DNA from 3 places in the Mesorhizobium sp. B2-4-2 genome. Region 1 is predicted to be linked to each of the others. Evidence: predicted binding sites of a transcription regulator. Region 1 holds the regulator's gene; each other region holds the start of a gene.
The links. Region 1 encodes PhoB, which activates phosphate uptake and scavenging genes when phosphate is short. Its sites were predicted from a motif close to TGTCATNNANCTGTCAT; they were not measured.
Positions count from the first base shown of each region.

Region 1 (10,743 bases):
CGCGCCCGCCGAGGTCGCGCTGTTCGAGGAAAGCGAGCGCGCGGTGCTGGCGACCGGGCGGCCTTACGAGGTGGAGGAAAGTTTCCAGATCGACGGCGTCAACCGCTCGCGCGTCGTCAGGAAGAACCGCGTTAGAATGGCAAGCGGCCGCAACTACGTGGCCGGCTTCCTCTTCGACGTCTCGGACATGAAGGGCCGTGAGACCGAGGCGCAGGACGCCCGCAAACACCTGGCCAGCGTGCTGGAATCGCTGCCGGCCGCCGTGATCATCTACGACCGCGACGACAATTTCGTTTTCGCCAACCGCAAGATGCAGGACACGCTGCCGGCGCTGAAGCCGGCGTGGCAGCCCGGCCGCACCTTCCGCGACGCGCTGGCACTCGGTCATTCGGCCGGCTATTTCCGCTCGAGCGGCGATCCGCAGGTCGATGCGCTCTATGATGGCGATCTCGATCCCTGGCTGAACAGCATCCTCGCCCGCTACCACCTGCCATACTCATCCTTCGAACGTCTCAATCCCGACGGTCGCTGGTACCAGGTCTACGACATGCGCACCGACGACGGCACGTTCATCGGCGTGCGTGTCGATATCTCCGAGATCAAGAGCCGCGAAAAGGCGCTGCACGATTCGATGCGGCAGATCGACCTGTTCCGGCACGTGCTGGACGAACTGCCCGTGGCCGCCTTCATCAAGGCGCAGGACCTCAGCATCGAGTTCGTCAACAAGGCCTGGTGCGCGATCACCGGGCTCGCCAAGGAAGACGTTATCGGCCGCACCGATCGGCAGCTGTTCGGCGACGGGGATGGAGAAAACTACAGCCTGGACGATACCGAGGTTGCCCTCACGGGCAGCGTCAGGGAGGTCGAGGAGCCCGTCACCCATCGCGACGGCACGGTGCGGCAGTTGATGACGCGCAAGAGCCGGCTGGTGGCGCTGGACGGATCGGTGCATCTGGTCGGCTCCAGCACCGACATCACCGAGGTCAAGGCGCGCGAGCGGGCGCTGGAAGAAAGCATGCGCGAGAACGAGGTGTTCCGCAGCCTGATCGACAACGTGCCGGTGTCGATCTACGCCAAGCGCTCCGATCTCAGGCAATTCTACGTCAACGAGGGCTGGTGCGATCTCACCGGCTTCAGCAAGCAGGACGCGATCGGCAAGACCGACATCGAAATTTTCGGGCCGGACGGCGAAGCCTTCGTCAATGGCGACCTCGCGGTGCTGCGCAGCGGCGAAACCCAGGAGGTCGAGGAGACGGTGATGCTCCCGGACGGCAGCGTGCGCCACCAGTTCGCCCGCAAGGGCGCGATGATCGCGTCCGACGGGTCGCTCTACCTGATCGGGTCGACCACCGACATCACCGAATTGAAGCTGCGCGAGGCGGAACTGCGCGAGGCGCGCCAGCGCGCCATACTTGCCGACCGCGCCAAGTCGGAATTCCTCGCCAATATGAGCCATGAGATCCGCACTCCGATGAACGGCGTGCTGGGCATGGCCGAACTCCTGGCCAAATCCGATCTCGATCCGAAGCAGAAGACGTTCACCGATATCATCGTCAAATCGGGCAATGCGCTGCTCACCATCATCAACGATATTCTGGATTTCTCCAAGATCGATGCCGGCCAGCTGGTGCTCGATCCCGCCCCCTTCAACCTCGCCGAGGCGATCGAGGACGTGGCGACGCTGGTGTCGACACGCGCCAAGGAAAAGGACCTCGAGCTCATCGTGCGCATCGAGCCTGGGCTCGAAAGCCTGTTCATCGGCGATGTCGGCCGCATCCGGCAGATCGTCACCAACCTGCTCGGCAATGCGGTGAAGTTCACCGAAGAAGGACATGTGCTCGTCGACGTCACCGGCGAAAGTGTGCCGGACGGAACCAGGCTGACGATCTCGGTCACCGACACCGGGATCGGCATCCCCGAGGAAAAGCTGAAACAGGTGTTCGAGAAATTCAGCCAGGTCGACACGTCCTCGACGCGGCGGCATGAGGGCACCGGGCTCGGGCTCGCGATCACCTCGCGGCTGGTCGAACTGATGGGCGGCGACATCGGCGTGGAAAGCGCCGAAGGCAAGGGGTCGACCTTCTGGTTCGCGGTCACGCTGCCCAGGGCCGGACAACAGGCCGCGCAGCGCATCATGCCGGTGGATGTGACCGGCGCGCGGGTGCTGATCGTCGACGACAATGCGGTTAACCGCGCCATCCTGACCGAGCAGATGACGTCATGGACCTTCGATTCCTGCGCGGCCGAGAGCGGCGCCGAGGGACTGAAAGTGCTGATCGCGGCCGCCGCCTACGGCGTGCCGGTCGATTGCATCGTGCTCGACTACCAGATGCCCGAGATGAGCGGCGCCGAGATGGCAGGTGTCGTGCGCAACACCGCCGGGCTTGCCGACACGCCGATCATCATGCTGACCTCCGTCGACCAGTCGCTGGCCAACACCAGTTACCGCGATCTCGGCATTGATGCCCAACTGATCAAACCCGCACGCTCCTCGGTGCTCCTGGAAACGCTGGTCGCCACCATCCAGCGGCATCGCCACGCCACGGATGTCGCCCGGCCGCTTGCTGTCGAGGGAGGCGGAGGGAACAATCCACAGTCACCGCCACCGGCGGCAGGGCAACGCGCGTTGCTGCAGCCGCCGCCGGTCAGGCCTCGGCTTGCCGCGACTGGCGGCGAGCAGCGGCTGGACATCCTCGTGGCCGAGGACAATGAGGTCAACCAGATGGTCTTCACCCAGATCCTCGGCGAGACCGGCTACGGTTTCGAGATCGTCGGCAATGGCCGCAAGGCGCTGGACGCTTTCGGCAGGCTCAATCCGTGCATGATCCTGATGGACGTCTCGATGCCAGAGATGAACGGGCTCGAGGCAACCGCCGCCATCCGCCGGCTGGAAGAGGAAACCGGCACGCATGTGCCGATCGTCGGGGTCACCGCGCATGCGCTCAAGGGCGATCGCGAACGCTGCCTGGACGCCGGCATGGATGACTATCTGCCCAAGCCGATCAGCCCCAGGGCCCTGCTCGAAAAGGTCGAGCGCTGGGTCGGCGCCGGTCGCCAGGCCCGGCGCAACGCGGGATAGACTTTGCGCCTTCGGCCGGATTGCGGCGAGAATCACCCGGGGCCGGCTGCAGCCCTTCGAGCAAGACTATGGTGCGATCGCACCATATCAAAGCCTGCGTCCAGCCGGGACAATGACGGCATCGAATTTCCGCTCTCTTCTAGTTACGGGCGGGAGCAGCGACCGCCAGTATGAAGCAGCGTCAATCTACCCCAACGGACCTGTTTTTGGCGATGGCCCGGCCAAGACATCCTCTGGCCTCGAGCAACGCGCTCCCGTCCGGCTTTTCTTCGATCAGCGATCCATGCCGAATCCGATGGCTGTTTGGGTGGCCGGATAGCGCAAGTCCCTGATTCCCGAAGGCAAACCGGCGCCATGCCGCAGCCGCTAATCGCCATCGCCTTTCCAGGCGCCGGCGACGCGTTACCGGGCTGAGACGAAACTGTCATGCGACTGTTATAATCGAACGCTATTGGCCTCAGCGGGCGCTGGCAAGGAATGGCGCCGAGAGACCATCTTCCGAACAGGAGCAGGCCATATGAGACATTTCATCCGCTCGGCGGCCGTTGCGATCGCAATGGCTGCGGCGTCCACCCTCACCCTTTCCGCGGCAATGGCAGCTGACATCTCCGGTGCCGGCGCCACCTTCCCTTACCCGATCTATGCGAAGTGGGCCGATGCCTACAAGAAGGAGACCGGCATCGGTCTCAACTACCAGTCGATCGGCTCGGGCGGCGGTATCAAGCAGATCAAAGCCAAGACCGTCACCTTCGGCGCTTCCGATGCGCCGCTGAAGGGCGAGGATCTCGAATCCACCGGACTTGCACAGTTCCCGATGGTGATGGGCGGCATCGTTCCGGTCGTCAATCTCGAAGGCATCAAGCCGGGCGAACTGGTGCTCGACGGCCCGACGCTGGCCGATATCTTCGTCGGCAAGATCACCAACTGGAATGACGCGGCGATCGCCAAGCTCAATCCCGACGTCAAGCTTCCCGACCAGGCGATCGCCGTCGTGCATCGCTCCGACGGTTCGGGCACCACGTTCAACTTCAGCTACTACCTGGCCGACGTCAGCGCCGACTGGAAGTCGAAGGTCGGCGTCAACACCGCGCTCGAATGGCCGGTTGGCATCGGCGCCAAGGGCAATGAAGGCGTCGCCAACAACGTCTCGCAGACCGGTGGCTCGATCGGCTATGTCGAATACGCCTACGCCAAGCAGAACAAGCTGACCTATGCCGACATGATCAACAAGGACGGCAAGAAGGTCGAGCCGACGGCGGCGGCGTTCTCGGCGGCGGCGGCCAATGCCGACTGGAGCTCGCAGCCGGGTTACGGCGTCATCCTGGCCAACCAGCCGGGCGCCGAATCCTGGCCGATGACGTCGGCGACCTGGATCCTGGTCTACAAGAAGCCCGGCGACGTGGCGGCGACCGGTGAAGCGCTCAAGTTCTTCGCCTGGTCCTACGCCAAGGGCGACGACATGGCCGGCGCGCTGGACTACGTTCCGATCCCCGACGCGGTCGTCAAGAGCGTCGAGGACATGTGGGCCAAGGACATCGTCGGCGAAGACGGCAAGCCGCTCTATTCCGCCATGTAATCCCTGCTGAACGAGGAGGGCGCTTCACGGCGCCCTCCCTGTCTTCCTTTGAAACGCGAGGGCCAGATGACCGCCGTCTCCGAAGCCATGCCATCGTCGGCCGCCATGCGGGCCAGGGAAGCGACGGTCCGGCGCTTCGCGCTCACCGATACGATTTTCCGGGCGGCGACACGCTTTTCCGCCATCCTCGTCCTGCTCATCCTCGGCGGCGTGGCGATTTCGCTGTTTGCCGGCTCGTGGGAAGCGCTGTCGAAATTCGGGTTCTCCTTCCTGACGACCGAATCGTGGAACCCGGTTACCGAGAATTTCGGGGCGCTGGCCCCGATCTACGGAACCATCGTCACCGCCGCCATCGCTATCCTGATCGCCGTTCCCATCGGCATCGGCATCGCCATCTTCCTTACCGAACTCTGCCCGCGGCCACTCCGACGCCCCATCGGCATCGCCGTCGAGCTGCTTGCCGGCATACCCTCCATCATCTACGGCATCTGGGGCCTGTTCGTGTTCGCGCCGTTCCTGCAGACGACGGTGCAGCCCTTCATCATCAAGCTTTTCCACGACGTGCCGGGACTCTCCAGCCTGTTTGCCGGCCCGCCCTACGGCATCGGCCTTCTGACCTCGGCGATGATCCTTGCCATCATGGTCCTGCCCTTCATCACCTCGATCACCAAGGATGTCTTCGACACGGTGCCGGCGGTGCTGAAGGAATCGGCCTACGGCATCGGCTGCACGACCTGGGAGGTCACGCGCCGCGTCGTCATCCCCTATACCCGCGTCGGCATCATGGGCGGCGTCATGCTCGGCCTCGGCCGCGCGCTCGGCGAAACCATGGCGGTAACCTTCGTCATCGGCAACGCCCACCGCATCAGCGCCTCGCTGTTCGCGCCCGGCACGACGATCTCGGCGACCATCGCCAACGAATTCACCGAAGCCGACGGCGATCTCTATACGTCTTCGCTGGTGGCGCTCGGCCTGATCCTGTTCGTCATCACTTTCCTGATCCTTGCCCTTGCGCGCTACATGCTGCTGCGCATGGACAGCCGCACGGGAGCCTGACCGATGTCGACGGCCACATCGCTTCACAATCGACGCAAGCGCAGGAATGCCGTGATGATGACGCTATGCGTCACGGCGGCGGGCATCGGCCTGGCCTGGCTGGCGCTCATCCTCGGCGCACTGCTCTATAAGGGCCTGTCGGGTGTTTCGCTCTCTGTGTTCACCGAAATGACACCGCCGCCCGGCGATGCCGGCGGCCTGCTCAATGCCATCTACGGCAGTATCATGATGACAGTCATCGCCGTCATCGTCGGCACGCCGATCGGTGTCCTCGCTGGGACCTACATGGCCGAATATGGCCGCTTCTCGCGCCTCACCACCGTCGTGCGCTTCATCAACGACATCCTGCTGTCGGCACCCTCGATCATCGTCGGCCTGTTCGTCTACGAGCTGCTGGTGCGGCCGATGGGACATTTCTCGGCGATCGCCGGTGCCGTCGCACTGGCCATCCTGGTCATCCCGGTCGTCGTTCGCACCACCGAGGACATGCTCAACCTGGTGCCGAACGCCTTGCGCGAGGCCGGCGCCGCGATCGGCGCGCCGCGCTGGGTGGTCATCCGCTCGGTCGCCTACCGTGCGGCGCTGTCGGGCATCGTCACAGGCATATTGCTGGCCATCGCCCGCATTTCCGGCGAGACGGCGCCGCTGCTCTTCACGGCGCTCAACAACCAGTTCTGGTCGAGTAATCTCAATGCGCCGATGGCCAGCCTGCCCGTCACCATCTTCCAGTTCGCTCTCAGCCCCTACGAGGAATGGCAGCAGCTGGCGTGGACCGGCGCACTCATAATCACCCTTACGGTTCTCGGGCTGAGCATCTTCGCCCGCAGCCTTACCGGACGCAGAGAGGACAGATGAAACCGATGTTGTCCACTGAGTTGAATACGCCCGAAGTCGCGGTCGAGAAAGCCAAGATCGAGGTCAAGGGCCTCAATTTCTACTATGGCCAGTCGAAGGCGCTGAAGGATATCAGCCTGTCGCTGCCCGAGCGCAGCGTCACCGCCTTCATCGGGCCTTCGGGCTGCGGGAAGTCGACGCTGCTGCGCGTCTTCAACCGCATCTACGAGCTTTACCCGAGGCAGAGCGCCGAGGGCCAGGTGCTGCTCGACGGCCAGAATATCCTCGACCGTTCGCAGGATCTCAACCTGCTCAGGACCAAGATCGGCATGGTGTTCCAGAAGCCGACGCCGTTCCCGATGTCGATCTACGAGAACATCGCCTTCGGCGTCAGGCTCTATGAGAAGCTCAGCAAGGCGGAGATGGACGGCCGTGTCGAGCAGGCGCTGAAGCGCGCGGCACTGTGGAGCGAGGTCAAGGACAAGCTCAACGCCAGCGGCCTCAGCCTTTCGGGCGGCCAGCAGCAGCGCCTCTGCATCGCCCGCACGGTGGCGGTGAAGCCGGAGGTCATCCTGCTCGACGAGCCTGCCTCGGCGCTCGATCCGCTGTCGACCGCCAAGATCGAGGAGCTGATCGACGAGTTGCAGGCCGATTATACGATCGTCATCGTCACCCACAACATGCAGCAGGCGGCGCGCGTGTCGAAGCAGACCGCCTTCATGTATCTGGGCGAGCTGGTCGAGTTCGACCGCACCGAGAAGATCTTCACGTCGCCCCGCGAGAAGCGCACGCAGGACTATATCACCGGCCGCTTCGGCTGATCCCAGGCATACGAGGACCAAGATCATGGCCGAACACACAGTCGCAGCCTTTGACGAAGATCTCGGACAGATCAGCAGGCTGATCCGCGACATGGGCGATCTCGCCTCATCGATGGTCGGCGGCGCGACCAAGGCGCTCCTGAATTCCGACAACGCGCTCGCCCAGCGCGTCGTCTCCGACGACGCGATCATGGATGCGCGCCAGCGCGAACTCGACGACCGCGCCATCACCCTGATCGCCAAGCGGCAGCCCATGGCGGACGATCTGCGCCATGTCGTCGGCTCGATCCGCATGGCGGGCGATCTCGAACGCATCGGCGATCTCGCCAAGAACATCGCCAAGCGCGTCGGCACCGTCGGCCTTGCCGCCACGCCGCGCGACCTGTCGCACTCCATCGACGCCATGGCGCAGCTTGTGCTGATCCAGGTCCAAGGCGTGATCGAGGAGTATGCGGCGCGCGATGCCGCGGCACTTGCCAAGCTGCGCGCCGACGATGAACGCATCGACGTCAAATACACGTCGGTCTTCCGCGAGCTGCTGACCTACATGATGGAGGATCCGCGCAACATCACCGCCTGCACGCATCTTTTGTTCTGCGCCAAGAATCTCGAGCGCATCGGCGATCACGTGACCAACATTGCCGAAAATGCCTATTATGTGCTGACCGGCACGCAATTGCCCGCCAATCGCCCGAAGCAGGACGAGACGGCGATGTCGGCGCCAGCGGCTTGACGGCAGGGGTGACCAGTCGATGATCGCGCCACGCATCATGGTGGTGGAGGACGAGGAGCCGCTGGGTGTGCTGCTCCGTTACAATCTGGAATCGGAGGGTTATCAGGTAGAGGTGGTGACGCGCGGCGACGAAGCCGAGATCCGCTTGCAGGAGAATGTCCCTGACCTTCTTGTGCTCGACTGGATGGTGCCGGCGGTGTCCGGCATCGAGCTCTGCCGCCGTCTCCGCATGCGGCCCGAGACCGAGCGGCTGCCGATCATCATGCTGACGGCGCGCGGCGAGGAAAGCGACCGGGTGCGCGGTCTCTCCACCGGCGCCGACGACTATCTGGTCAAGCCGTTCTCAACGCCGGAATTCATGGCACGCGTCAAGGCGCTGCTGCGCCGCGCCAAGCCCGAAGTTCTGTCCAGCGTGCTCAAGGTCGGCGACATCGTGCTCGACCGTGAATCGCACCGGGTCTACCGCAAGAAAAGCGAGATCCGGCTCGGGCCGACCGAGTTCCGCCTGCTCGAATTCATGATGCGACATCCCGGCCGCGTGTTCTCGCGCAGCCAACTGCTCGACAATGTCTGGGGCGAAACGATCTATATCGACGAGCGCACCGTGGACGTGCATGTCGGCCGGCTGCGCAAGGCGGTCAACAATGGCCGCATGCCTGACGTGATCCGCACCATTCGGGGCGCGGGGTATGCGATTCGCGAAGACTAGGGATATGTCACGCAACGTTCTCGCCCACGCCTGATTTCGCCTGTGCCCCCGGCGCGAAAATCTCCTGGTCGACGAAGGTCAGCGCGCGCATGGCGCAGCCCTCGCGGATCAGTGGCAGTTCGTTCGGCTCGGTGTCGAAGGAAATCGATTTCGAGTGCTGGCCGCCGGCGGTCTGGGCAATGGCCTCGCGCAGAGCCGGCTCGATCAGGTCGAAGGCGGCGGCGCTGACGCCGACCATGGCGACCGGCGCCGGATCGATCAGCGCGAACAGGCTGCCAAGGCCGTAACCCAGCGCCTCGCCGGCCTTGCGGTAGGCTTCGCGCTCCGGCCCGTCCTTTTCGCGCGCCGAGGCCGCCAGGGTGCGCATGTCGGCGTCGCTGACGTCGACGGGCTCGGTGTCCTCGCCAAGCTGCCTCGCGTTGCGCCAGATGGCATAGTTGCCGGCATAGGCCTCGACGCAGCCGCGCCGCCCGCAGCGGCAGAGCGCCCCGCCGGGGCGATGGATCATGTGGCCGAACTCGCCTCCGGATGAATGGGTGCCGGTGAACAGTTCACCCTTCAGCACCAAGCCCATGCCGATGCCGTGCGACAAAAGGATGGCGATGAAGTCGTCGCGGTAGCGCTGGGGATCGCGCCAGCGCAGCGCCACCGCCATCATGTTGCAATCGTTCTCCATGGTGGCGGGAATGCCGAACTCGGCCTCCAGTATGTCGGCGAAGGCGATGTCGGTCTGCGGCGTGATCGGCGACCACAGCATGGTGCGCGCATCCGTGTCGGTGATGCCCTGGATCGCCAGCGCGATACGGGCGATGCTGCCGACGTCGAGGTCGGGATCCTCGAACCGCCGCCTGACGATGGCCACGCATTCGCCGATCAGCGCCTCGCGCGACAGGGTGAGCGTGTCCAGCCGGCGCTGCTCTTCAGATATCACCTGGCCGGCATAGTCGATGACGGCAACGGAGAGAAAATTCAGCGACAGCACCACGGTCATCACCGCCGCGGCTTCAGGGTTGAGGCTGAGGCCGACCTGCGGCCGGCCGCGTTTCAGCGCACCGGCCTCGCTCGGCTTGCTCTGCGCCAGGATGCCTTCGCCAATCAGGTCGGAGGAGATCGCCGATATGGTGGAATGGCTGAGCCCGGTGGTCGCGGCAATCTCGGTGCGCGAGGGCTGCCCGGCACGGCGCACGGCCGCGATCACCATCGCCCGGTTGCGTCGGCGCAAATCGTCGTGGCGGATTCCGACCGACATGTTTCTCGCATCCTCCCCGTCGCCGCGTTCTCTCCCCAGGATCCCGACGACCGTCAAATACTGGCAGAACCGGCCTTGGCTGTCATTATTTATTCCGGAGCTCGAAAAAAATTCACGAGGACATCAAAATACATCAGAATCGACGTTGACAGCGTTCCGACGATGGACCAGTGTTTTTTCGAGGCTCGAAAAAATAGAGCCTTTGTGCCGGCCTACGGGCCTGTTTGGTCGCGCCATACGCGGCGCAGGGAGGATTAAGATGAAGAGATTCACAGCCGCCATCCTGGCGGGTGTCGCCATGTCGCTGACGCTCGCGTCGGTCGCGCAGGCGAAGGACAAGGTCATCGGCGTTTCCTGGTCGAACTTCCAGGAAGAGCGCTGGAAGACCGACGAGGCCGCCATGAAGAAGGCGATCGAAGCCGCCGGCGACAAGTATATTTCCGCCGACGCCCAGTCCAATCCCGGCAAGCAGCTCACCGACGTCGAGAGCCTGATCTCCCAGGGCGCCAATTCGCTGATCATCCTGGCGCAGGACGCCTCCGCCATCGGCCCGGCGGTGCAGAAGGCGCTCGACGAAGGCATTCCGGTCGTCGGCTATGACCGCCTGATCGAGAACAAGGACGTCTTCTATCTGACCTTCGACAACAAGGAAGTCGGCCGCATGCAGGCCCGCGAAGTGTTCAAGG
Region 1 is NZ_VFVM01000015.1:87,814-98,556, forward strand. It holds gene FJ942_RS25620 (PAS domain-containing protein) at 1-3,079, shown strand, start outside; gene pstS (phosphate ABC transporter substrate-binding protein PstS) at 3,597-4,655, shown strand; gene pstC (phosphate ABC transporter permease subunit PstC) at 4,722-5,711, shown strand; gene pstA (phosphate ABC transporter permease PstA) at 5,715-6,566, shown strand; gene pstB (phosphate ABC transporter ATP-binding protein PstB) at 6,563-7,366, shown strand; gene phoU (phosphate signaling complex protein PhoU) at 7,392-8,099, shown strand; gene phoB (phosphate regulon transcriptional regulator PhoB) at 8,119-8,808, shown strand; gene FJ942_RS25655 (ROK family protein) at 8,816-10,057, opposite strand; gene xylF (D-xylose ABC transporter substrate-binding protein) at 10,317-10,743, shown strand, end outside.

Region 2 (10,743 bases), on a different contig from region 1:
ATCTGGCCGATCTTCGTCGTCGACGGCAGACAAGTGCGCGAGCCGATCGCCGCCATGCCGGGCGTCTTCCGCCTGTCGATCGACCTTGCCGTCAAGGAGGCCGAACGCGCGGCGAAGCTCGGCATCCCCGCGCTTGCCACCTTTCCCAATGTGGACATTTCGCTGCGCGACGAGACCGGCTCGCATATCCTCGATCCCGACAACGTCATCAACCGCGCCACGCGCGCGATCAAGGACGCGGTGCCCGAGATCGGCGTCATCACCGACGCCGCGCTCGACCCGTTCACCAGCCATGGTCATGACGGCATCCTGCGCGACGGCCTCATCGTCAATGACGAGACGGTGGAACAGGTAACCGCGGCGGCCGTCATACAAGCAGCGGCCGGCGCCGACATCATCGCGCCGTCCGACATGATGGACGGCCGCATCGGCGCCATCCGCGACGCGCTCGACGCAAACGGTTTCCAGGACGTGGCGATCATGTCATATGCAACGAAATTCGCCTCCGCCTTCTACGGGCCGTACCGCGAGGCGGTCGGCACGGCCGGCCTGCTCAAGGGCGACAAGAAGACCTATTACATCGACCACGCCAATTCAGACGAAGCGGTGCGCGAGGCCGAGCAGGACCTGGCCGAAGGCGCCGACATGCTGATGGTCAAGCCCGGCCTGCCCTATCTCGATATCATCCGCAGGCTGAAGGACGAATTTGCGGTGCCAACCTTCGCCTACCAGGTGTCGGGCGAATATTCGATGATCAAGGCGGCGGGCGCCAATGGCTGGATCGACGGCGAAAAGGCTATGCTGGAATCGCTTCTTGCGTTCAAACGCGCCGGCTGCGACGGCATTTTGACCTATTTCGCCCCTGAGGTGGCGGAGATGCTGAGAGCATAGTTTCCTCCCAGCGCCTTCAAACCATATGCTCTTCATGGAACTCACCGGCGAATGAGCCGGTATGGCGGCTGTCTCGGCAGCCGCCACTTTCACTCTGGACATCGCATGGGCGAAGTACGGATATGCATCTTCTCGATCGCTGAAAATACTACTTGCAATTTGCAATCGGTTTGCTAGAAAGTAACTGCTTGCAAAATACAACTGGTCTGAGGAGGCTTTCCATGTCCAGACTTCGCGTCAACGCATTCACCTTGTCGCTCGACGGTTACGGCGCCGGTCCCGACCAGGATTTGAAAAACCCGCTCGGGGTCGGCGGGGAAGCCCTGCACAAATGGATGATCGGTACCCGCACCTTCCGCAAGATGGTGCTCGGAGACGACGGCGGCACAACCGATACCAACGAGGCGTTCGCGGCGCGCAGCTTCGAGAATGTCGGCGCCTGGATCCTCGGCCGCAACATGTTCGGGCCGATCCGCGGCGAATGGCCTGACGAAAACTGGAAGGGCTGGTGGGGCGACAACCCGCCCTATCATGTGCCGGTCTTCGTGCTGACCCACCATGCGCGCGAGCCGATCGTCATGGAGGGCGGCACGACCTTTTACTTCATTAGGGATGGCATCCATTCGGCGCTCGAGCAGGCAAGGGCAGCGGCCAATGGCAGCGATGTGCGGGTCGGCGGCGGCGTCGCCACCATCCGGCAGTACCTCCAGGAGAGGCTCATCGACGAGATGCATCTGGCGATCTCGCCGGTGCTGCTCGGCTCCGGCGAGCACCTCTTCGCCGGGATTGATATGCCGAAGCTCGGCTACGCGTGCAGCGAACAAGTAGCGACGCCGCTTGCCACGCATGTCGTCATCAAGCGGACTTAGGAACTAGTTGTCTGCGACAGTGGGAATTGGCAGCCCTTGGTGCAGATCCTTCTCCCCGTCACTATACGGGGAGAAGGACAAACTCTCGTTCAATACTTCTCGGGCACGTAGAGCTCGCTCGGCAGCACCTGGCGCTCGTATTCGGGATTGAAGACGCGCTCGGGCAGCTTGATCTCCTCGTGCGGCACCTCTTCGTAGGGAACCTGCTGCAAGACGTGGTCGATGCAGTTCAGCCGGGCGCGCTTCTTGTCGTTGCCCTCGACGATGAACCAGGGCGCCTCCGGAATGTTGGTACGGGCGAAGGTCTCTTCCTTGGCCTTGGTGTACTGTTCCCAGCGCACCCGCGACTGCAGGTCCATCGGCGACAGCTTCCACTGCTTCATCGGATCGTGGATGCGCATCAGGAAGCGCATCTGTTGTTCCTCGTCGGTGATCGAGAACCAGTATTTGACCAGCGTGATGCCCGAACGGACCAGCATGCGCTCGAACTCCGGCACGTCACGGAAGAATTCCTCCACCTGATCGGCCCCGGCGAAACCCATCACCCGCTCGACGCCGGAGCGGTTGTACCAGGAGCGGTCGAACAGAACGATCTCGCCGCCGGCCGGCAGGTGCGGCACATAACGCTGGAAATACCATTGCGACGTCTCTCGCTCGGTCGGTGCCGGAAGCGCCACGACGCGGCAGATGCGCGGGTTGAGCCGCTGGGTGATGCGCTTGATGACGCCGCCCTTGCCAGCCGAATCGCGGCCTTCGAAGATCACCACAAGCTTCTTCTTGTGGTAGGCGACCCAGGATTGCAGCTTGATCAGCTCGGATTGCAGCCCGATCAGGTCGCGAAAATACTGCATGCGGTCGATAGAAGGCGGATGCGCGTTCTTGTAGATCCTGGCGATCTCCAGCGACAGCGCTGGTTCCGACATCTCCAGTTCATAGTCCTCGTCGAGCGTGTCGGCGAGTTCGGCTTCCAGCCAGTCCCGGGCGCCGGACTTGGGTATGGATTCATTCATCTGGTGTTCCTCCATCTGCAAGCTGCCGCCTCCGGCAACGACCGGGCGCACTGGTCGCGTCCTGACGGCGGCGCGCAACGCCCTGATCGACTGAGTATAGGCCGGCAATGACGGTTTTATTGCAGGGGCACGCCACGGCCGCTCATCGGTGTGCTGGGGCCGGAGGGCGACAAGCCGCACGGATTGTCCTACAAATCCAGCAACCTGATCGGGCCATTCTTCTCAATCGCGAGGACTGACATGGAATACCGCACTCTCGGCCGTTCCGGCCTGAAGGTTTCGGCGCTGACGATGGGCACCATGACCTTTGGCGGCGCCGGCCCGTTCGCGGCTGTGGGCAACAGCGATCTCGCCGAGGCGAAGCGCATGATCGATCTGTGCATCGATGCCGGCATCAATCTCATCGACACGGCCAATGTCTATTCGGACGGCCTGTCGGAGGAGATCATCGGCGAGGCACTCGGCGGCAAGCGCAGGAACGACGTGCTGATCGCCTCCAAGGCGCGCATGCGCATCGGCGACGGTCCCAATGACGAAGGCCTGTCGCGCCATCATTTGATCCGCGAATGCGAGAAGAGCCTGAAGCGGCTCAAGACCGACGTCATCGACATCTATTTCCTGCACGAATGGGACGGCGTGACGCCACTCGAAGAGACCATCGCCGCGCTCGACACGCTGGTCGGCCAGGGCAAGATCCGCTATATCGGCTGCTCCAACTATTCCGGCTGGCAGGTGATGAAGGCGCTCTCCATCAGCGACACCCGCCATCAGCCGCGCTTCGTCACCCAGCAGATCCACTACACGCTCGAAGCACGCGAAGCCGAATACGAGCTGCTGCCGATCTCGGTCGACCAGGGATTGGGCGTGCTGGTGTGGAGCCCGCTGGCGGGCGGCCTGCTGTCGGGCAAGTATCACCGTGACAGCCCGACCGCGCGCAAGGTCGCCGGCTGGTCCGAACCGCCGATCCGCGACGAGGACCGGTTGTGGCGGATCGTCGATGTGCTGGTCGAAATCGGCAAGGCCCGCGGTGTGTCCGCCGCACAGGTGGCGCTTGCCTGGCTGCTTGGCCGGCCGGCTATCAGCTCCCTGGTGATCGGCGGGCGCAACGAGGCCCAGTTCAGGGACAATATCGCGGCGGCCAGCCTGACGCTGACCGGCGAGGAACGTGATCGCCTCGACGCGGTCAGCCGCCCGCCCCTGCTCTATCCCTATTGGCATCAGCAGTTGACGGCAAAGGAGCGTTTCGGCGCCGCCGACCTTGTGATCGACCGAAGCAGCTTATAGGAACCCTGGTGCCGGCTCCGAGACGTCGGAAGGCGAACGACGCGTAGTCAGCCCACAAGAACAGCAAAAAAGGAGCCGCTATGGCACGAGCACCAAATTACGATCAGGAACGCAAGGAACGCGATCGCCAGAAGGCGGCCAAGAAGGCCGAAAAGCTGGCGGCCAAGGCTGCGGCGCGGGAGCGTCAGAAACCCGAGACTGACGCCGAGATTGAAACAGAGGAATGACGGCGCGCGGCGGCAATCCGGCCTGGATCAGGCCGGCGCCTTGTCGCTGACGAAGACGTCCACTTCACGCGCCGCCGCGATAAAGGCGCGCCTTGCGTTCATGGCCGGCTTGTCGCCGGCCAGCGCATCGTGGCAGGCCTGCAGCGCCGCGCGATGCTTGGGGGTGCGCTTGCCGGGCCAGCTGTTCATGAGATAGTCGGAAGCCTCGCGGGCCGAGCGTAAGAGCTGTGTACTTCCCGCCGTGACTGATTTGACGGTCACGGGTACTTCAAATCGGTTGTTTTCCATCGCCCGGTCCTACGCCATCGGCGTCCGCGAAGCGAGGCCGAAAGTGGGGCTCGGGGCCGGTGGTCCTTTTTTCGGCGGCGAGTGGCCTGCCCTGCAGGCCGCATTATGCCGCCACGACGGCAAATCCCCTGGCGCGAAGGCCGCGGCGATCATTGGCCAGCGACGTCAACAGACGGTCGCGACTGCCCACGATATGCTGCGAGAGCAAGCGCGCGGCTTCCTGTGCATCGCCGCTCCGCACGGCGGCCAGGATGGCATGATGTTCGGCCCAGGCGCGGCCAAGGGCCGCTCCATCGCGTACCTCCAGCCAACGGGCGCGCGAAAGCCTGGTCATCGCGTCGCGGACGGCCCGAAACAGGAATTCATTGCCGGACAGTCGCGCCAGCTCGATGTGGAAATCCATGCCGACGCGATGCCATTCCTCGCGCGGAGTGTCGTCGTCGCAGGAGACGAGCATAGCCTCGATGACATCGACGGCACTTCTGTCGGCAAGCCCGCATGTCAGCCGCAAGGCCGCGACCTCGACCGCTTCGCGGTAGACCGCGATCTGCTCGAGTTCGGCCAGGTTGATGGGCGAGACCGTCCAGCCGCGCCCGTCCCTGCCGACCAGCCCTTCGGTTTCGAGCCGCAGCAGCGCAGCCCTGACCGGCGTGCGCGAGGCGCCGAAGCGGCTTTCGATCCAGCGCTCGGTGAGTTTCTCACCCGGGCCGATCTCAAGTCCAAGGATCATCTCGCGGAGCTGCCGTTCGACGTTGTGCATCTGCGACATCGTTGTTGCCTTTTCACGTGCCCGCATTGACAGCGGTCGGGCTGTGGGTCCATGACGGATACCGACTTGGTATCCCAAAATGGTATCCACAACAATCCCTGGCACACGCAGGCACGGCATGACGCAGAACGATACGGAACAGGGCGGCTACAATATCCACTGGCGGCGCAATCTCGCCGTCTGCTTCGCGGGTTCGTTCAGCACGCTCATCGCCATGACCCTGCTCTTGCCGTTCCTGCCGCTCTATGTCGAGCAACTGGGCGTCGAGGGCCATGCGGCGATCGTGCAATGGTCGGGCGTCGCCTATGGGGCGACCTTCTTCGCGGCGGCGCTCGTTGCGCCGTTATGGGGACGGCTCGGCGACCGCTACGGCCGCAAGCTGATGCTGGTGCGCGCCTCCTTCGGCATGGCGATCTGCATGTCGCTGACCGGAATGGTCGAGACGGTCTGGCAATTGGTGCTGCTGCGCCTGCTGATCGGCTTTGCCGGCGGCTATTCCTCCGGCTCGACCATATTGGTGGCCATGCAGACGCCGAAGGACCGCTCCGGCTGGGCGCTCGGTGTCTTGTCCGCTGGCATCACGGCAGGTTCGCTGGTCGGCCCCTTGCTCGGCGGCGCGCTGCCGCCGGTAATCGGCATCCGCGCGACCTTTCTGTTGTCCGGCGGCGTCATCTTCCTTGCCTTTCTGGCGACGACATTCCTGATCAAGGAGAACCAGCGCCCGCAAGCAAGCAAAGCCGCGACGGCGGCAAAGCCGAAGAGCGGCTGGTCGCAAATTGCCGACAAGCGTCCGGTCGTGGCCATGCTGACGACCGGCATGCTGCTGGCCTTCGCCACCATGTCGATCGAGCCGATCATCACCGTCTATGTGCAGCAGCTGATCGAGGACCAGAGCCGGGTGACGCTCGTTGCCGGCGTGGTGATGTCGGCGGCCGCCCTTGGCGCAATCCTGTCGGCGTCATGGCTTGGCAGGCTCGCCGACCGCGTCGGTCACTGGAACGTCGTCGTCGGCGCGCTGGCCGTGTCGGCGCTGCTGCTCATTCCGCAGGCCTTCGTCACCGACGGCTGGCAACTGATCGGGCTGCGCTTCCTGATGGGCCTGGCGCTCGGCGGTTTGCTGCCTTGCATCACCAGCGTCATCCGCCACAACATTCCCGACGGCGTCGGCGGCAACGTGCTCGGTCTTTCGATCTCGGCCCAATATGTCGGCCAGGTCGCCGGACCGCTTGCCGGCGGTTTCGTCGGCGGCCATTTCGGCATGCGGGCGGTGTTTCTCGGCACGTCGGTGCTGATGGCGCTCGGCGCGGTCTACAACTGGATTGTCCAGGCGCGGCGGACGCGGAATATGTTGATGGAAGCGGGCAAGCCCTGACGAACTGCCCAGCCGATCAACCGAAGGAGCGTCGACATGAACCTGACCGAAACGACCGGCAGCCGTCTGCTTGTGCTCGCCGCCGGCATCGTGGGCGCGGCCGGCGTGGCGCTGTCGGCGGCCGCCGCACATCTCGGCGGCGCCTTCACCGGTACGGCGGCATCGTTCCTGCTGATGCACGCACCGGTGTTTCTCGCCGTCGGTCTCCTCGACGCGAATCGCCCGCTGCGGTTAGCCAGCCTGGTGCTGCTCGTCGGGCTCGTGCTTTTCACGGGCGATCTTCTCGCCCGCGATTTTCTCGGATCGAGGCTGTTTCCGATGTCGGCGCCGATCGGAGGCACCCTGCTCATCGCAGGCTGGCTGACCATAGCTGTCTCCGCCGTGGTGCGTCGGCGACCCTGAGATGCGCGGCCGGTTTCAATCCCGGCGACGTTCAAGTCGGATCCAAAGATCGCGGTTGCGCGCCGAGAGCGTCGCGCGGCGCGGCGCCTCTGGCCGCTCCGCGGCCGTGCCGATGCCCCAATAATTGCGATAAATGTCGTCGAACAGATGCTTCATGGGATGCATGGCTCTTCTCCTCTTGATTTGAATTGAATCGATCCAATAGGCCGACGCAAAAAATTCACGCCAGTCAGCTCCGCTTGCGCGCCACAAGGAAGCGCAGATCGCGAATCCACGGGCTTGTTCCGCCGCGGCGCTTGGACTTGTTGGCGGCCGACCCGATGCTCCAGTCGTTGCGGTAGATGTCTTCGAACAGATAGTTAACAGGATGCATGGCGCACCTCCCATCCAGGTTTAATCCAGCAGGCAGATCTTAGTTGGATCGATTCAAAGATAGGCCTATGGAAGCCGCCGGTCAAGCAAAATTTGAATCGATCCAACGAAAGTGCTAGATGCAAGTCGGGAACGTGCTAAATGCATATCAGGAGGCACGCGCAAATGGCGTCACTCACCGCAGGCAATCGACGACCCGTCCGGCTGGCCGACATCGCCAAGGCGGCCGGTGTTTCGCATGGTACCGCCTCCAATGTCTTCAGCCGCCCTGAGATCGTGCGCGAAGAAGTCCGCGAACGGGTCCGTGCGGCGGCCGAGGCGATGGGCTATGCCGGCCCCGATCCCAAGGGCCGCCTGCTGCGGGCCGGCAAGGTCAACGCCATCGGCGTGGCCACCGCGGAGCCCCTTTCCTATTTCTTCGAGGATCCCTTCGCGCGCGTGATGATGGCCGGTATCTCGCAGGCCTGCGATGCGACCGGGGCCGGTATCTCGTTAGTCTCGGCCGCCAACACCGAACAGCTTGCCTGGAATATCCAGAGCGCCCTGGTCGACGGCTTCATCGTCTTCTGTATCGAAGGCGGCTCGCGCCTTGTCGAATTGGCCCGCGAGCGCAAACTGCCCTTCGTGGCGCTGGACCTGGATTCGGAGGATGGATCCGTCGCGGCGATCGGCGTCGACAACATCGCCGGCGCCAGCCTGGCGGCGCGCCATCTGACGGAACTCGGGCATCGCCGCTTTGCCGTGCTGGCGCTGCCTTTCGCCGACGGCAGGACAGGCATCATTTCGCCCGAGGAGCTTCGCGCCGCGGCCTATGCGGGGACACGCGATCGCCTCACCGGCTACTTCCGGGAGCTTTCGCGGGTTGGCATCGATACATCCAAAGTGCCCGTCTACGAAACCGCCAACGATGCCGCCACCACAAAGGCGGGGCTGGAAACGATCTTTGCTTCCGGCGAACCACCCACGGCCATCCTGGCGATGTCGGACAGGATGGCCTTGGCAACGCTTGAATGGCTGAGCGCGCGCGGGCTGAATGTCCCCGATGATGTTTCGGTCATCGGTTTCGACGGCGTTCCCGAAGCAGCGCTATCCGAGCCGCCACTGACCACCGTCGCACAGCCGATCGCCGAGATGGGCCGGCTTGCGGTCAAGGCGATCCTGGAAAACGACGGCAAGGTCAGTCGGCAATTGCTGCCGGTCGAACTGATCGTGCGCGCCTCCTCGGCTCCACCGCGCCGCTGAACCGACTCGCCGACCTCAGCGGTTGGCTCTAGCCACGGCCGAGATACCGAACGACGCCTGGACGGGCTTGGCGTCCTTTTGCGTCGTCCTGGCTTTCCCCGAACCCCCGATGGTCGACAACCATTCGAGGTAGAAAGCGAGCGCGAACTGCATGGCCATGCCGGCGGCGAGCAGCAGGCTGTCATAGGCGAGGCCGCCGGGATTGATCAGCTTCATCACCTGGGCGACCATGGCGATCAGCGTGCCGGCGATGAACACCGGCAGCGAGCGCTTGCCGAGTATCGCCAGCGGATGGTCGGGTCCGGTGCGGAACAGGTTCGAGACCGCAGGCAGTGCCACCACCAGATAGCTGACCGCCAGGATGTGCAGCAGCCGCGGGAGCGACAGGAATGTCTTGTCGAAGCCGGTCAGCACCACCGGCAGGTCGAACCAGGTCACCTGGCCCCAAAGCGGACTATGCACCCATGCCAACGCGGCCAGCACATAGGCAGCGGCGGGACCGATCAGCCAGCGGTTGGCTGGAATGACGCCGCCGCGCCTGACATGCAGCATGGCGGCAAGGCCGATGTTGAACAGGAACTGCCAGGACAGCGGATTGAGGAACCACAGGCCGGGCTCGGGATAGTTCGGCGGGGCGATCTGCCAGATGCCGGCTACAAGCCACAGCAGGCCGGACACGGTCAGCGCTGCAAGCGGCCTGTAGCTGATGAACAGCAAGAAGGCCGGCGCCAGCAAAAGCAGCACCGCGTAGACCGGCAGGATGTTGTTGTAGCCGAGTTGGTGGCCGAGCGTGACGATGCCGACCAGCACCTCGGGCGTGTCCTTCATCAGCGGTTCGATGTTGATCAGCTTCAGCAGTTCCGGCCGCCGGCCGAACACCGCCGCGGCACAGAACAATGCCATTACCGCCATCGTGGTGACGATATGGGCGATATAGAGCACGCCTGCCCGCCGCCACATTTTCAGCGTCGCGAGCAGCCGGCCTCCCGGGCGGAACTTCGTGCCATAGGCAAGCGCGACCGAAATGCCCGATATCAGCACGAAAGCCTCGGCCGCATCCGAAAAGCCGAAATTCTTGTAGGTCAGGGTGTCGAAAGCCGTGCCCGGCACATGGTCGACGAAGATCGTCAGCAGCGCGAGCGCACGCAGCACATCGATGCGCGTATCGCGCTCGGTTGGAACTGGGGTGGTCATCGACAAAAGGCCTCAAAGCTGGTTGTTCATGCCCAGCAATGCGACCCCCGGCGCACCGCTTCGATTCCTCCGCGATGGAGTATATCGGCGCAGAAACGGACTGAAATGCGCCCGGTTCAATCAACTTTCGCGGAGCATGAAAATATTGCGTTTTGAAGCCGGCAAATTGAGTGAAACGAAATGTAATCAAAAGGATACGGCATGAGCGATACAAGCGTCGAAAACAGCCTGCCGCGGCTGGATCTGGCCTTTCCCTATCGCTTCTTCGGATCCGGCGGGGCCAGCGACGAATGCCTGTTCCTGCTGCATGGATCAGGTGTCGACGAGACGACCCTGGTGCCGCTGGCGAGGCAGATCGCACCGCATGCCTGCCTGGTCGCCGTGCGTGGCCGCATCGTCCAGGACGACGGCTTCCGCTGGTTCGAGCGGATCACGCCGACCAGCTTCGAGCAGGCCAGCATCCGCCGCGAGACGGCCGCTTTCGCACGCTTCATGGCCGAGGCCATGAAGCGGCACCGGATCGATCCGAAGCGCGCGGCTTTCCTCGGCTATTCCAACGGCGCCAATCTGGTTTCCAGCCTGATGCTGCTCCATCCCGGCCTTGTCGGACGGGCGGCACTGCTGCGGCCGATGCCGGTGCTGGACGAGACGCCGGCAACCGATCTGACCGGCATCAAGGCGCTGATTGTCGCCGGCGCCGCCGACCTGACCTACGGACCCTTCGCGCCGGCCCTGGTAACGCTGCTCAGCCAGCGCGGCGCCGAGGTCGACGCGCGTATCGTCGCTTCGGGCCATGAAATCGGCGACCCCGATGCCACGATCG
Region 2 is NZ_VFVM01000005.1:249,168-259,910, forward strand. It holds gene hemB (porphobilinogen synthase) at 1-891, shown strand, start outside; gene FJ942_RS14305 (dihydrofolate reductase family protein) at 1,113-1,760, shown strand; gene ppk2 (polyphosphate kinase 2) at 1,850-2,770, opposite strand; gene FJ942_RS14315 (aldo/keto reductase) at 3,011-4,054, shown strand; gene FJ942_RS14320 (hypothetical protein) at 4,135-4,281, shown strand; gene FJ942_RS14325 (DUF982 domain-containing protein) at 4,309-4,542, opposite strand; gene FJ942_RS14330 (GntR family transcriptional regulator) at 4,673-5,338, opposite strand; gene FJ942_RS14335 (multidrug efflux MFS transporter) at 5,457-6,710, shown strand; gene FJ942_RS14340 (DUF423 domain-containing protein) at 6,747-7,112, shown strand; gene FJ942_RS28525 (hypothetical protein) at 7,128-7,268, opposite strand; gene FJ942_RS14345 (hypothetical protein) at 7,342-7,485, opposite strand; gene FJ942_RS14350 (substrate-binding domain-containing protein) at 7,650-8,726, shown strand; gene FJ942_RS14355 (OpgC family protein) at 8,742-9,920, opposite strand; gene FJ942_RS14360 (alpha/beta hydrolase) at 10,122-10,743, shown strand, end outside.
Region 2: a site for PhoB is predicted at 2,878-2,894, ahead of ppk2 (polyphosphate kinase 2). Genes of this name have one in related genera too.

Region 3 (10,743 bases), on a different contig from region 1:
TCTGCCACCCGATCCGCATCTTCCGCGCCAATCCGGACGTGCTGAAGGAGTATCACAAGCGGTTCAGATACATCCTGGTCGACGAGTACCAGGACACCAACACCGCGCAATACATGTGGCTGCGGCTCCTGGCACAGCGGCCAAATAGCGGGCGTAGCGCGACGTCTACGGATTTGCATTCGGCCGAAGGCCGCAAGCCCGACCGGGCGTCCGAGCCTTTGCGAGGCCCCTCCCGCGACGCCGAAGGCGCGCAGAAAAGAGGGGTCGGGCCCGCGCCGGCAGGCGCGGAACAGCCCGTGAGCGAAAACAAAGTAAACATCTGCTGCGTCGGCGACGACGACCAGTCGATCTATGGCTGGCGCGGCGCGGAGGTCGACAACATCCTGCGCTTCGACAAGGATTTTCCCGGCGCCACCATCATCCGGCTGGAGCGCAATTATCGTTCCACCGCGCATATCCTCGGCGCCGCTTCGCACCTCATCGCCCACAATGAAGGCCGCTTCGGCAAGACGCTGTTCACCGATCGCGACGATCCCGAGGACGGCAAGGTCAACGTCCACGCCGCCTGGGATTCCGAGGAGGAAGCGCGCGCTGTCGGCGAGACCATCGAGGCTTATCAGCGCCAGAAGCACAATCTCAACGACATAGCGATCCTGGTGCGGGCGTCCTTCCAGATGCGCGAGTTCGAGGACCGCTTCGTCACGCTCGGTCTGAACTACCGCGTCATCGGCGGCCCGCGCTTCTATGAGCGCATGGAGATCCGCGACGCGCTTGCCTTCTTCCGCGTCGTCGCGCAAGGCGCCGACGATCTCGCCTTCGAGCGCATCGTCAATGTGCCCAAGCGCGGCCTCGGCGAAACCACCATCCGTCAGATCCACGACACGGCCCGCGCGCTGCGTGTACCGATGCTGGAAGCCGCTGCCAAGCTCGCCGAGAGCGATGAATTGAAGCCCAAGCCGCGCGCCGCATTGCGCGAGGTCGCCGCCAATTTCGAACGCTGGCAGAAGGCGCTGGAAACCACGCCGCATACTGAGCTCGCCGAGACCATCCTGGAAGAGAGCGGCTACACCGACATGTGGAAGAACGACCGTTCGGTCGAGGCGCCTGGCCGGCTGGAAAACCTCAAGGAGCTGATCCGCTCCATGGAGGAGTACGAATCGCTGCGCTCCTTCCTCGAACATGTCGCTTTGGTCATGGATGCCGAACAGAACGCCGAACTCGACGCCGTTAACATCATGACGCTGCATTCGGCCAAAGGCCTCGAGTTCGAGACCGTTTTTCTCCCGGGTTGGGAGGAAGGCCTGTTCCCGCACCAGCGCGCGCTGGACGAAGGCGGCCGTTCCGGCCTGGAGGAAGAGCGCCGGCTGGCCTATGTCGGCGTGACCCGCGCCAAGAAGAACCTGCACATCTGGTTCGTCTCCAACCGCCGCATCCACGGCCTGTGGCAATCGACGATTCCCTCCCGCTTCCTCGACGAACTGCCTGAAACCCATGTCGAAGTCGCCGAAAGCGGCAACTCCTATGGCGGCTACGGCAATTCCTATGGCGGCGGCTCGTTCGCTTCCGGCCGAGGCGGCCAGGGGGCAGGAAGACAGAACCCCTATGGCGCCTCGCGGTTCGACAATGTCGGCGCCGAAAAATCCGGCGCCTTCTCCAACAGCTACGCCACGCCGGGCTGGCAGCGGGCGCAGCAGAACCGCACCGAGGCGACCGATCGCAACTGGGGCTCGCGCTCCGGCCACCAGGTCGAGCGCATCGGCTATGGCGAGACCGACAGCGGCTACGGCGCCGGCCGCACCTCGATCAAGGGCCGCACCATCGACGGCGAACTGGTCGCCAAATCCGTCGCCGACACACCGTCTCCGTTCAACGTCGGCGACCGCGTCTTCCACCAGAAATTCGGCAACGGCAACATCGCGGCCATCGAGGGCAACAAGCTGACCATCGACTTCGACAAAGCCGGCCAGAAACGCGTGCTGGACGGATTTGTCGCGGCGGTGTGAGAAAAATGGACACTGGCTCGGGTAAGGAGCTGGCCGAAAAATCCTGAGGTTTTCTTGTGAAAATCGAAGTAGATTTTGATGCTAATTATATTTGCGATTTCACAGCTAAAATTGATTGGAATCAATTCCAATAGCGTGGACGTCCGGAGTGAAAGGAACTTTCGGTAACCACCCGGGCCGGACCGCTCAATCCACCTTCTTCTCGCCCGCCTCGCCAGCCTTGACGATATCGCCGGTGGTGAACAGGATTTCCTTCAGTTCCGCGCGCCAGTCCTGCTTCCGACGCAGCAGGAATTCGAGGTCCATGCCGAAATGCTTGAACTCCTCGCCTTGCGCGTTCTTCATGATGGCGCGGGCCTGCGGGTCCTTCTCCACCGACATGCGCTGTTCATACCAGGAGATCGCTTCCGCTTCCTCGATCAGCGAGGTGATCATGCGGGCGAAGGTTCGCACCTCCTGCGACAATTCTTCGGGCGGTTCGTGGTACTGGTCGAAACCCATGTGGTCGTCCTCCCTCAATGGCTCGCAATGCGAGCAGGCACCGGCCGTGCCATGAATGCATGAGAGGTGCAGCAGGTTCCGGATCGCACCCACAATTCAGGACGATGAGAGGAATAAGCTATCTCACGAGACCGGCGCCGCCCCGCCCTGTTCGGTGCGGCGCGCGATGAACTCATCGAGCACAGCCGACGTGGCAATGGCCGTCGCCGGCGGCTCGAAATCGGCGAGGATGCGCTTCCAGATACCGGTGGCGCGTTCGGTTGCGGTCTTGGAACCGGCCTGCGTCCAGCTGCCGAAATTCGACCAGTCGGCCACCAGCGGCTCGTAGAAAGCGGTGCGGTAGCGCGCCATGGTGTGACCTGCCGAGAAGAAATGGCCGCCGGGCTGCACTTCGGCGATCGCCTCGAAGCCGATGGCATCGTCGTCGCCGGGCGTGGCGGCGCACAGTTCAGCCACCGTCTGCAACGCCTCGATGTCGGTGACCAGCTTTTCGAAGGAAACGCTCAGCCCCCCCTCCAGCCAGCCGGCGGCATGGATGCACACGGTGGCGCCTGCCAGCACCGAGCCCCACAGCGCAAACTGCGTCTCATGCGCCGCCTGCGCATCGGAGATGTTGGCCGCGCTGCCGCCGCCCGAACGCCACGGCAGGCCGGTGAAGCGCGCCAGTTGGCCGGCTCCGAGCGTCGCCTTGATATGCTCCGGCGTGCCGAAGGCCGGCGCGCCCGATTTCATGTCGACATTGGAGGAGAAGGAGCCGTAGACGACAGGAGCGCCCGGCCGCACGATCTGCGCCAGCGTCAACCCGGCCAGCGCCTCGGCATGCTGCAGCGTCAGCGCGCCGGCCACCGTGATCGGGGCCATCGCACCCGCCAGGCAGAAGGGCGTGATGATCAGGACCTGGCCCGCCCTGGCGAAGTCGATGATGCCTTGCGCCATCGGGATGTCGAGCTGGCGCGGCGAATTGGTGTTGATGACGGTGTAGCAATGGGCGCCCGAGCGGAACTCGTCCTCGGACAGCCCGCGCGCCAACCTGATCATGTCGAAACTATCGTCGACCTGCGGGGTGCCGCGCGCGAAGATGAAGGGAAGCTTGTCCGACAGGGTCAGTTGCGCCCGGTTGACGGCGTAGTGGCGAAAACGGTTGTCGATGTCCTGCGGCTCGACGCAAGGTCCCAGCATGTGCAGCACGTCGAAATGCTGCACCAGCTTGATGAACTCCTCGAAGGCCGCCAGTGTGCCTGGTCGGCGGCCGCGTTCGAGGTCAGTGACGTTCGGCGCGCCGCACCCTGCCAGGAAGGTCATCGACCCGAGTTCCAGCGTCAGATCGCGGGAGCGGTCACCGGCATGGGTCTGGATCGATTTTGGCGCCGAGGCCAGTGCGGCCGCCACCATGTCGCGGCCGATCCGCACCATGTCGGTTTCGGGGTCGATCAGGGCGCCGGCGCGAGCGAGCAGGTCGCGCGCCTGCGGCAGCAGAACCTTGATGCCCAGCTCTTCCAGCACGCGCAGTGCCGTGTCGTGGATCGAGGCGACGTGGTCGTCCGAAAAGATTGGCTGCGGCAGGAATGGGTTCTTCAGAGAGCGGTAATTGGGCCGGCGGCTGCTCTCGCTGCCGGCCTCGCCGATGCGTCCTCGCCGGCGCTCGCGCCTGCCTTCGCGTGCCGCGTCATCGATCATCCGGAAACCTCCTCATTGCCGCATCGCCTTGCCCAAGGGATCGTAGGGCGAAGCCGGAATGACACGCGCCGGCCGCTCGGTGCCGACAATGTGCACGCAAAGCGCCGTTCCTTCCTCGGCAAAATCGTCATCCACCAACGCCAGCGCGACGCTCTTGCCGATCGTGTAGCCAAAGCCGCCAGAGGTGACGAAGCCGACGCGCCGCGCGCCGTGCCAGACCGGCTCGAAGCCGCTGGCGTCCGCGTCGACGGCATCGACTTCCAGCGTCACGATGCGTCGTCCAACACTCGGCTTGCGCTCCTTCAGCGCCGCCTCGCGGCCAACGAAATCGCCTTTGTCAAAAGCGATGAAGCGGTCGAGCCCTGTCTGGCCGGGCGTGTAGCCTTGCGTGAATTCGCGCGACCAGATGCCGAAGCTCTTTTCCAGCCGAAGCGCGTTGAGTGCGTAATAGCCAATCTCGGCGAGGCCGAGATCCTCGCCGGCGGCAAGCAGCGTTTCGCGCAATGTGGCGTGCATGCTGGCCGGGCAGTTGATCTCGAAGCCGAGCTCGCCGGCGATCGAAAGGCGAGCCATCCGCGCCCCCACCATGCCGATGTCGAACTCGCCGCATGCCATGAATGGCAAGGCTTTGGCGGAGATGTCCTGGTGCGTCGTGCGCTCGACGATCTTTCTGGCATTGGGGCCAGTGACCAGGAAGCCGGACATCGCACCTGAAATATCGGTGACGCAAACGCCTTCAGCCATATGCGCTTCGAACCAGCGCATGTGAAATTCGCGCAGATAGTAGGAGCCCATCAGCCAGTAGTCGCCATTGCCCCAGTTGAAGACGGTGAGATCGCCCTTCAGCCGCCCGTCCGGCCCGAGCATCGGCGCCAGCCTCGCCTGTCCCGCCTTCGGCAGCCTGCAGGCCAGCAGCCTGTCGAGCCAGGCCTCCGCGCCCGGTCCCGTGATCGCGTAGCGCGCATAGGCCGAGATATCGATGAGGCCGGCGGCGCGCCGGACTTGCAGCGCCTCGTCACCGACGATGTCGAAGGCGTTGGAGCGCCTGAGCGTCGTCTCCTCGCGGAATCCCATCGGCGCGAAATAGGCGGGGATTTCCAGCCCCCAGGAAGCCGTCCATTCGCAGCCCGCCGCACTCATGCCGTCATAGGCGCCGGGGCGTTTCAGCGGCCGGCCCGCAGGCAGCCGTTCGTTGGGAAAGGTCATGACGAAACGACGAGAATAAAACTGTCGCGTCGTCTGCCTGAGATATTCCCGGTTTGCGGCGAAGGCGCCGTAGCGGGCGATGTCCATGCCGAAAATGTCGGCCTGCGGCTCGCCGTAAATCATCCACTCGGCCAGCGACTTGCCGACGCCGCCGCCCTGGCTGAAGCCGGCCATGACGCCGCAGGCGACCCAGTAATTCTTCAGGCCGCGGACCGGCCCGACGATCGGATTGCCGTCCGGGGTGAAGGTGAAGGCGCCGTTGACCCATTTGCGGATGCCTGCCGTCGCCAGGCAAGGGAAGCGCTCATGCGCCTTGGCAAGTTCCGGGCCGATGCGGTCGATGTCTTCGGGGATGAGCTCGATGCCGTAATCCCACGGCGCGCCGTCCATGTTCCAGTGCTTCGGGTTCTGCTCGTAGACGCCGAGCAGCACGCCCTTGCGCTCCTGCCGCAGATAGGAAAAGCCGTCGAGATCGACGGCCAGGCCGATCTCCTTGTCGAGGGCAGCGACTTCCGGAATGTCCTCGGTGACGAAATAATGGTGCTCCATCGGCGTCACCGGCAGTTCAACCCCGGCCATGCGGCCGAGTTGCTTGGCCCACAACCCGCCGGCATTCACGACATGCTCGGCGGTGATGGTGCGTTGCTCTGTGACGACATCCCAATGGCCGTCGGCGCGCGCCTTCAGCTCGACCACGCGGTTGCGCAGGATCACGTCGGCGCCGCGCTTCTTGGCGGCACCGACATACGCATGCGTCGTGCCGTAAGGGTCGAGATGGCCCTCGTTGGAATCGTATAGGCCGCCAAGCACGCCGGTGACGTCGACGATCGGGCAGATCGCCATGATCTCGTCAGGCGTCACCAGCCGGGCGGTCTCGATGCCGACCGACTGGAATACCGCCCAGGCCGATTTCAGCCACTCCCAGCGCGCCGGATCGCTGGCGATGTTGACGCCGCCGGTCATGTGCAGGCCGACGTCCTGGCCGGATTCGGCCTCGATCTCGCGGTAAAGGTTGATGGTATAATCCTGCAGCGCGGCGACATTGGGATCGGCGTTGAGCGCGTGGAACCCTGCCGCCGCATGCCAGGTGGAGCCCGCCGTCAATTCGGCGCGCTCGATCAGCGCCACATCCGACCAGCCGAACCGCGCCAGGTGATAGAGCACCGAAGCGCCCACCACTCCTCCCCCGATGACGACTGCGCGGTAGTGAGACTTCAAGGCTTCCCTCCCCGGACTGTCCGAAACCGGAACCATATACGTACTGTACATGAGTGTCTAGTACTACGAACAGCTCCTGGAAGCTGTCGAACCTGTGTCGGAACGATCGATTTTTTGGGCGGCCGCACTTCCCCAGCAGCGTCGCGGCGGGCCGACGCGAATGCGTCACCAACTGTCATGCAAGCATCATGTTCGCGCCTTAGACCGCTTGGCGAGGGCACAGCCGCCCTCCAGGGCGGCAGCCTCGCCGCCCCTAGGCAACCTCAGAATTCCGCCGTCCCGGCGCTTTGTCATCAAGGGGATATCCATGACGCATCTACGCTCATTCTCGTTGCGGCTGCTGGTCGCCGCGCTGGCGGCCTCGGCCGTTTCGCTGCCCGCCTTCGCCGACAGCTCGGCCAGCGTCGGCGGCGCCAGTTTCGTCAACAAGGGGCTGGTGGGGGTTGGCCGCATCCCGGCCGGCCAGCGCGACAGGTTCGGCGAGACCTTCGGCTCCGGCTCCGGCATGTCGATCGACACCGCGGGCTGGACGCATGATGCCGGCACCTACAGAGGCTCGCTGTGGCTGCTGCCCGACCGCGGTTATAACGTCGTCGGTACCACCGACTACCGGCCGCGCCTCAACACGATCAACATCGAGTTCGCCCCGGTGGCGCCAGGTGCCGCGCCCGCGGCCGGCCAGGAGCAGACCGGCGTCAAGGCGACGCTCGCCGACACCATGCTCCTGACCGACGACAAGGGCGCCGACGCCAGCGGTCTCGACCCGCTGAACGGCGTGCGTCCCGCCGCCGGCGACATGCCTGTCCTGCCGCAGGCCGACAATGGCAAGCTCGCGCTCGACAACGAGGCGATCGTGCGGCTGCCCGACGGCACCATGCTCGTCTCCGACGAATACGGTCCCGACATCTACCGCTTCTCCGCCGACGGCCGTCTGATGTCGGCGACCCAGCCTCCGGCCGCGCTCGTGCCGATGCGCCACGGCACGGCCAATTTTGCTTCCGACAATCCGGGCCCAGGTGCTGCCGAACCCGACCCAAAGGATCCCGAAACCGGCCGCCAGAACAATCAGGGCCTCGAAGGCATGGCAATGACGCCGGACGGCAAGTTCGTGATCGCGGTCTTGCAGTCGGCGACCCGGCAGGACGGCGGCGATTCGGCCTCGACGCGCCAGAACACCAGGGCGCTGGTCTATGACGCCTCCGATCTTGCCCATCTCAAGCTGGCACATGAATATGTCGTGCCGCTGCCGGTGTTCAAGGACGCCAAGGGCAAGACCAAGGTGGCTGCGCAAAGCGAGATCGTGGCGCTGTCGGACACGGCTTTCCTGATGCTGGCGCGCGACAGCGGCAATGGCCAGGGCCTGAAGGGCGAAGAGTCGCTGTATCGCAAGATCGACATTGTCGACCTTTCCGGCGCGACCGACATCGCCGGCGGTCCCTTCGATGCCGCCGACAAGCCGGTGGCGCCCAAGGGCGTGCTCGATCCGTCGGTGACGCCGGCAAGGCTGACGCCGTTCATCGACATCAACGACAAGGCCGAGCTTGCCCGCTTCGGCCTGCACAATGGCGCGCCCAATGACAAGGACAACCTCTCGGAAAAGTGGGAAGCGATGTCGCTGGCGAGCGTGCTCGATCCGAAGCTGCCCGACGACTATTTCCTGTTCGTCGCCAACGACAACGATTTCCTCGCCCAGGACGGTTTCCAGGTCGGCGCGCCCTACAAGGCCGAGGACGGCGCCGATGTCGACACCATGTTCCTTGTCTATCAGGTCACGCTTCCCGGCCTCGCCAGGAAGTAAGCATCTTGCAGCAGGCGCCGCCTGGCGCCTCCTGCCCGACAAGCTTGATCGGATGCACGACGGCGTGCCTTGCCCGCCGTCGCTCCTTTCGCAAGGGTGCATCCCGGTCGGGCCTGCGGTATCCTGCGTGCCGGACTCAAAAGAACCAGCTTTGCCGGATGCCCGCCATGGATGAAAAGATGCCCGCGCGCCGGCGCACCGGTGACCTGACCAGCGGCCCCATTCCGCGCACGCTCCTGCTGTTCGCCCTGCCGGTGCTCGGCTCCAACGTGCTGCAATCGCTCAACGGCTCGGTCAACGCTGTCTGGGTCGGCCGCTTCCTCGGCGAATCCGCGCTTACCGCCACCTCGAATGCCAATCTGGTGCTGTTCCTCATCCTCGGCACGGTATTCGGCATCGGCATGGCGGCCACCATACTGGTGGCGCAATCGGTCGGCGCCCGCGATCTCCCCGAGGCACGCCGCATCGTCGGCACCAGCGCCACCTTCTTTTTCTTCGTCTCGGTGCTGTTCGCCGTCTGCGGCTGGATCTGGGTCGACACCATTCTGGGCGCGCTCGGCACACCGCCCGACGCCTTGCCGCTGGCGCGCTCCTATTTGCGCATCATCTTCGTCGCCGTGCCGATGATGAACCTTCTGTCCTTTGTCATGACGGTGCTGCGCGGCGCCGGCGATTCGCGCACGCCGTTCTTTTTCATGGCGCTCGCCGTCGTGCTCGACATCATCTTGAACCCACTGCTCATCCGCGGCATCGGGCCGTTCCCCGAGCTCGGCATCGCCGGCTCGGCGACCTCGACGCTTGTCGGCCAGACAGTGAGCGTCATTGCCATCCTGATCGTGCTCTATGTCCGCAAGCATCCGCTGCGTCTGGCCGGCGCCAATCTGGCGCTGCTGCGGCCGGACCCCGCCTTGCTGCGCGTCGTCGTCTTCAAGGGCGTTCCGATGGGTTTGCAGATGATCGTGATTTCGGCCGCGGCCCTGACGGTGATGGGCATCGTCAATTCCTACGGTTCGCAGGTGGCCGCCGCCTACGGCATCGCCGCGCAGTTATGGACCTACATCCAGATGCCCGCGCTCGCCATCGGCGCGGCCGTGTCCTCGATGGCGGCGCAGAACGTCGGCGCCGGCCGCTGGGACCGCATCAGCCGCATCGCAGCGTCAGGCGTCGGCTTCAACCTGGTGCTGACCGGTGCTCTCGTGGCACTTCTATGGGTCTTCGATCGCTCGATCCTCAGCCTGTTCCTGAGCCGCGACAGCGCGGCGATAGACATCGCCGCTCACATCAACAACGTCGCGTCCTGGTCGTTCATCCTGTTCGGCGTCACCATCGTGCTGTTCGCCACCGTGCGCGCCACGGGCGCCGTGATGCCGCCGCTGGTCATCCTGGTGATCTCGGTACTGGTCGTGCGCACCGGCTTTGCCTATTTCATGCGGGATGTGATCGGCGAGGAGGCGCTGTGGTGGAGTTTCCCCGCCGGCTCGATCACCTCCCTGCTGCTGGCCGCGGCCTACTACCGTCTCGGCGGCTGGCGCACCCTGCACATGATCGAGAACCGGCCGGCCGCCGGCGAGCCGCCCGACACCGGGCTCGGCGTGCCGCGCCAGCGCGCGCATTTTTCCCCAGAGACGCCGAACGGCTGAAGCTGGCCGCTCTCAAGGCCTGTTTTTCAACCCAAAGCCCAGCGCGACCAGCGCAAACACGATGATCATGCCGGCGAACGCCAGGCTGGCCGCGATGGGGCTGGCATAGGTCGAGATGATGCCAATACCGATGACGGGCAAGGCATTGCCGATAAAGCAGCAGATGAAGAAGCTGGATACCACTTCGGCGCGGCGATCCTCCGGTGCGATCTCGTTCACCACCTGCAGGCTGCCACGATAGCCGAGTGCGGCCGTCACGCCGCAGCAGGCGGTGGCGGCGATCATCAGCGCCATCGACGCCAGCATCTGCGCCGCCACCACCATGAGGATGCTGGGAATCATCAACGCCAGCGCGGTCAGCATGGCCTTGCCGCTCTGCATTTGCTTCAGCGCTACGATGCTGAGCGCGGTGACGATCGCCAATTCGAAGAACAGCGCACCGGCGACAGCATGGTTCGTCTCATGCAGTTGCTGCGCCAGGATGCTTGGCGCCACCGCGGCATAGAAGCCGACCAGCGCCATGGCGCCGAAACCGGTCACCGCCGGCGCGACGAAGCGCGCGCGGATTTCATCCGGCACGGCAAAGTGCGGCCGCATGGAAATCTGCCCGGGGCCGCCAGGCTCCGCCACCGTTTCGCGTGTACGCCAGACCAGGATGGAGACGAATACAAGCGCCGCCAGATAGACGATGAAGACCAGG
Region 3 is NZ_VFVM01000006.1:255,270-266,012, forward strand. It holds gene FJ942_RS16280 (UvrD-helicase domain-containing protein) at 1-2,003, shown strand, start outside; gene FJ942_RS16285 (hypothetical protein) at 2,190-2,504, opposite strand; gene FJ942_RS16290 (trimethylamine methyltransferase family protein) at 2,628-4,181, opposite strand; gene FJ942_RS16295 (FAD-dependent oxidoreductase) at 4,194-6,605, opposite strand; gene FJ942_RS16300 (esterase-like activity of phytase family protein) at 6,913-8,403, shown strand; gene FJ942_RS16305 (MATE family efflux transporter) at 8,571-10,043, shown strand; gene FJ942_RS16310 (MFS transporter) at 10,056-10,743, opposite strand, start outside.
Region 3: a site for PhoB is predicted at 6,779-6,795, ahead of FJ942_RS16300 (esterase-like activity of phytase family protein). Genes of this name have one in related genera too.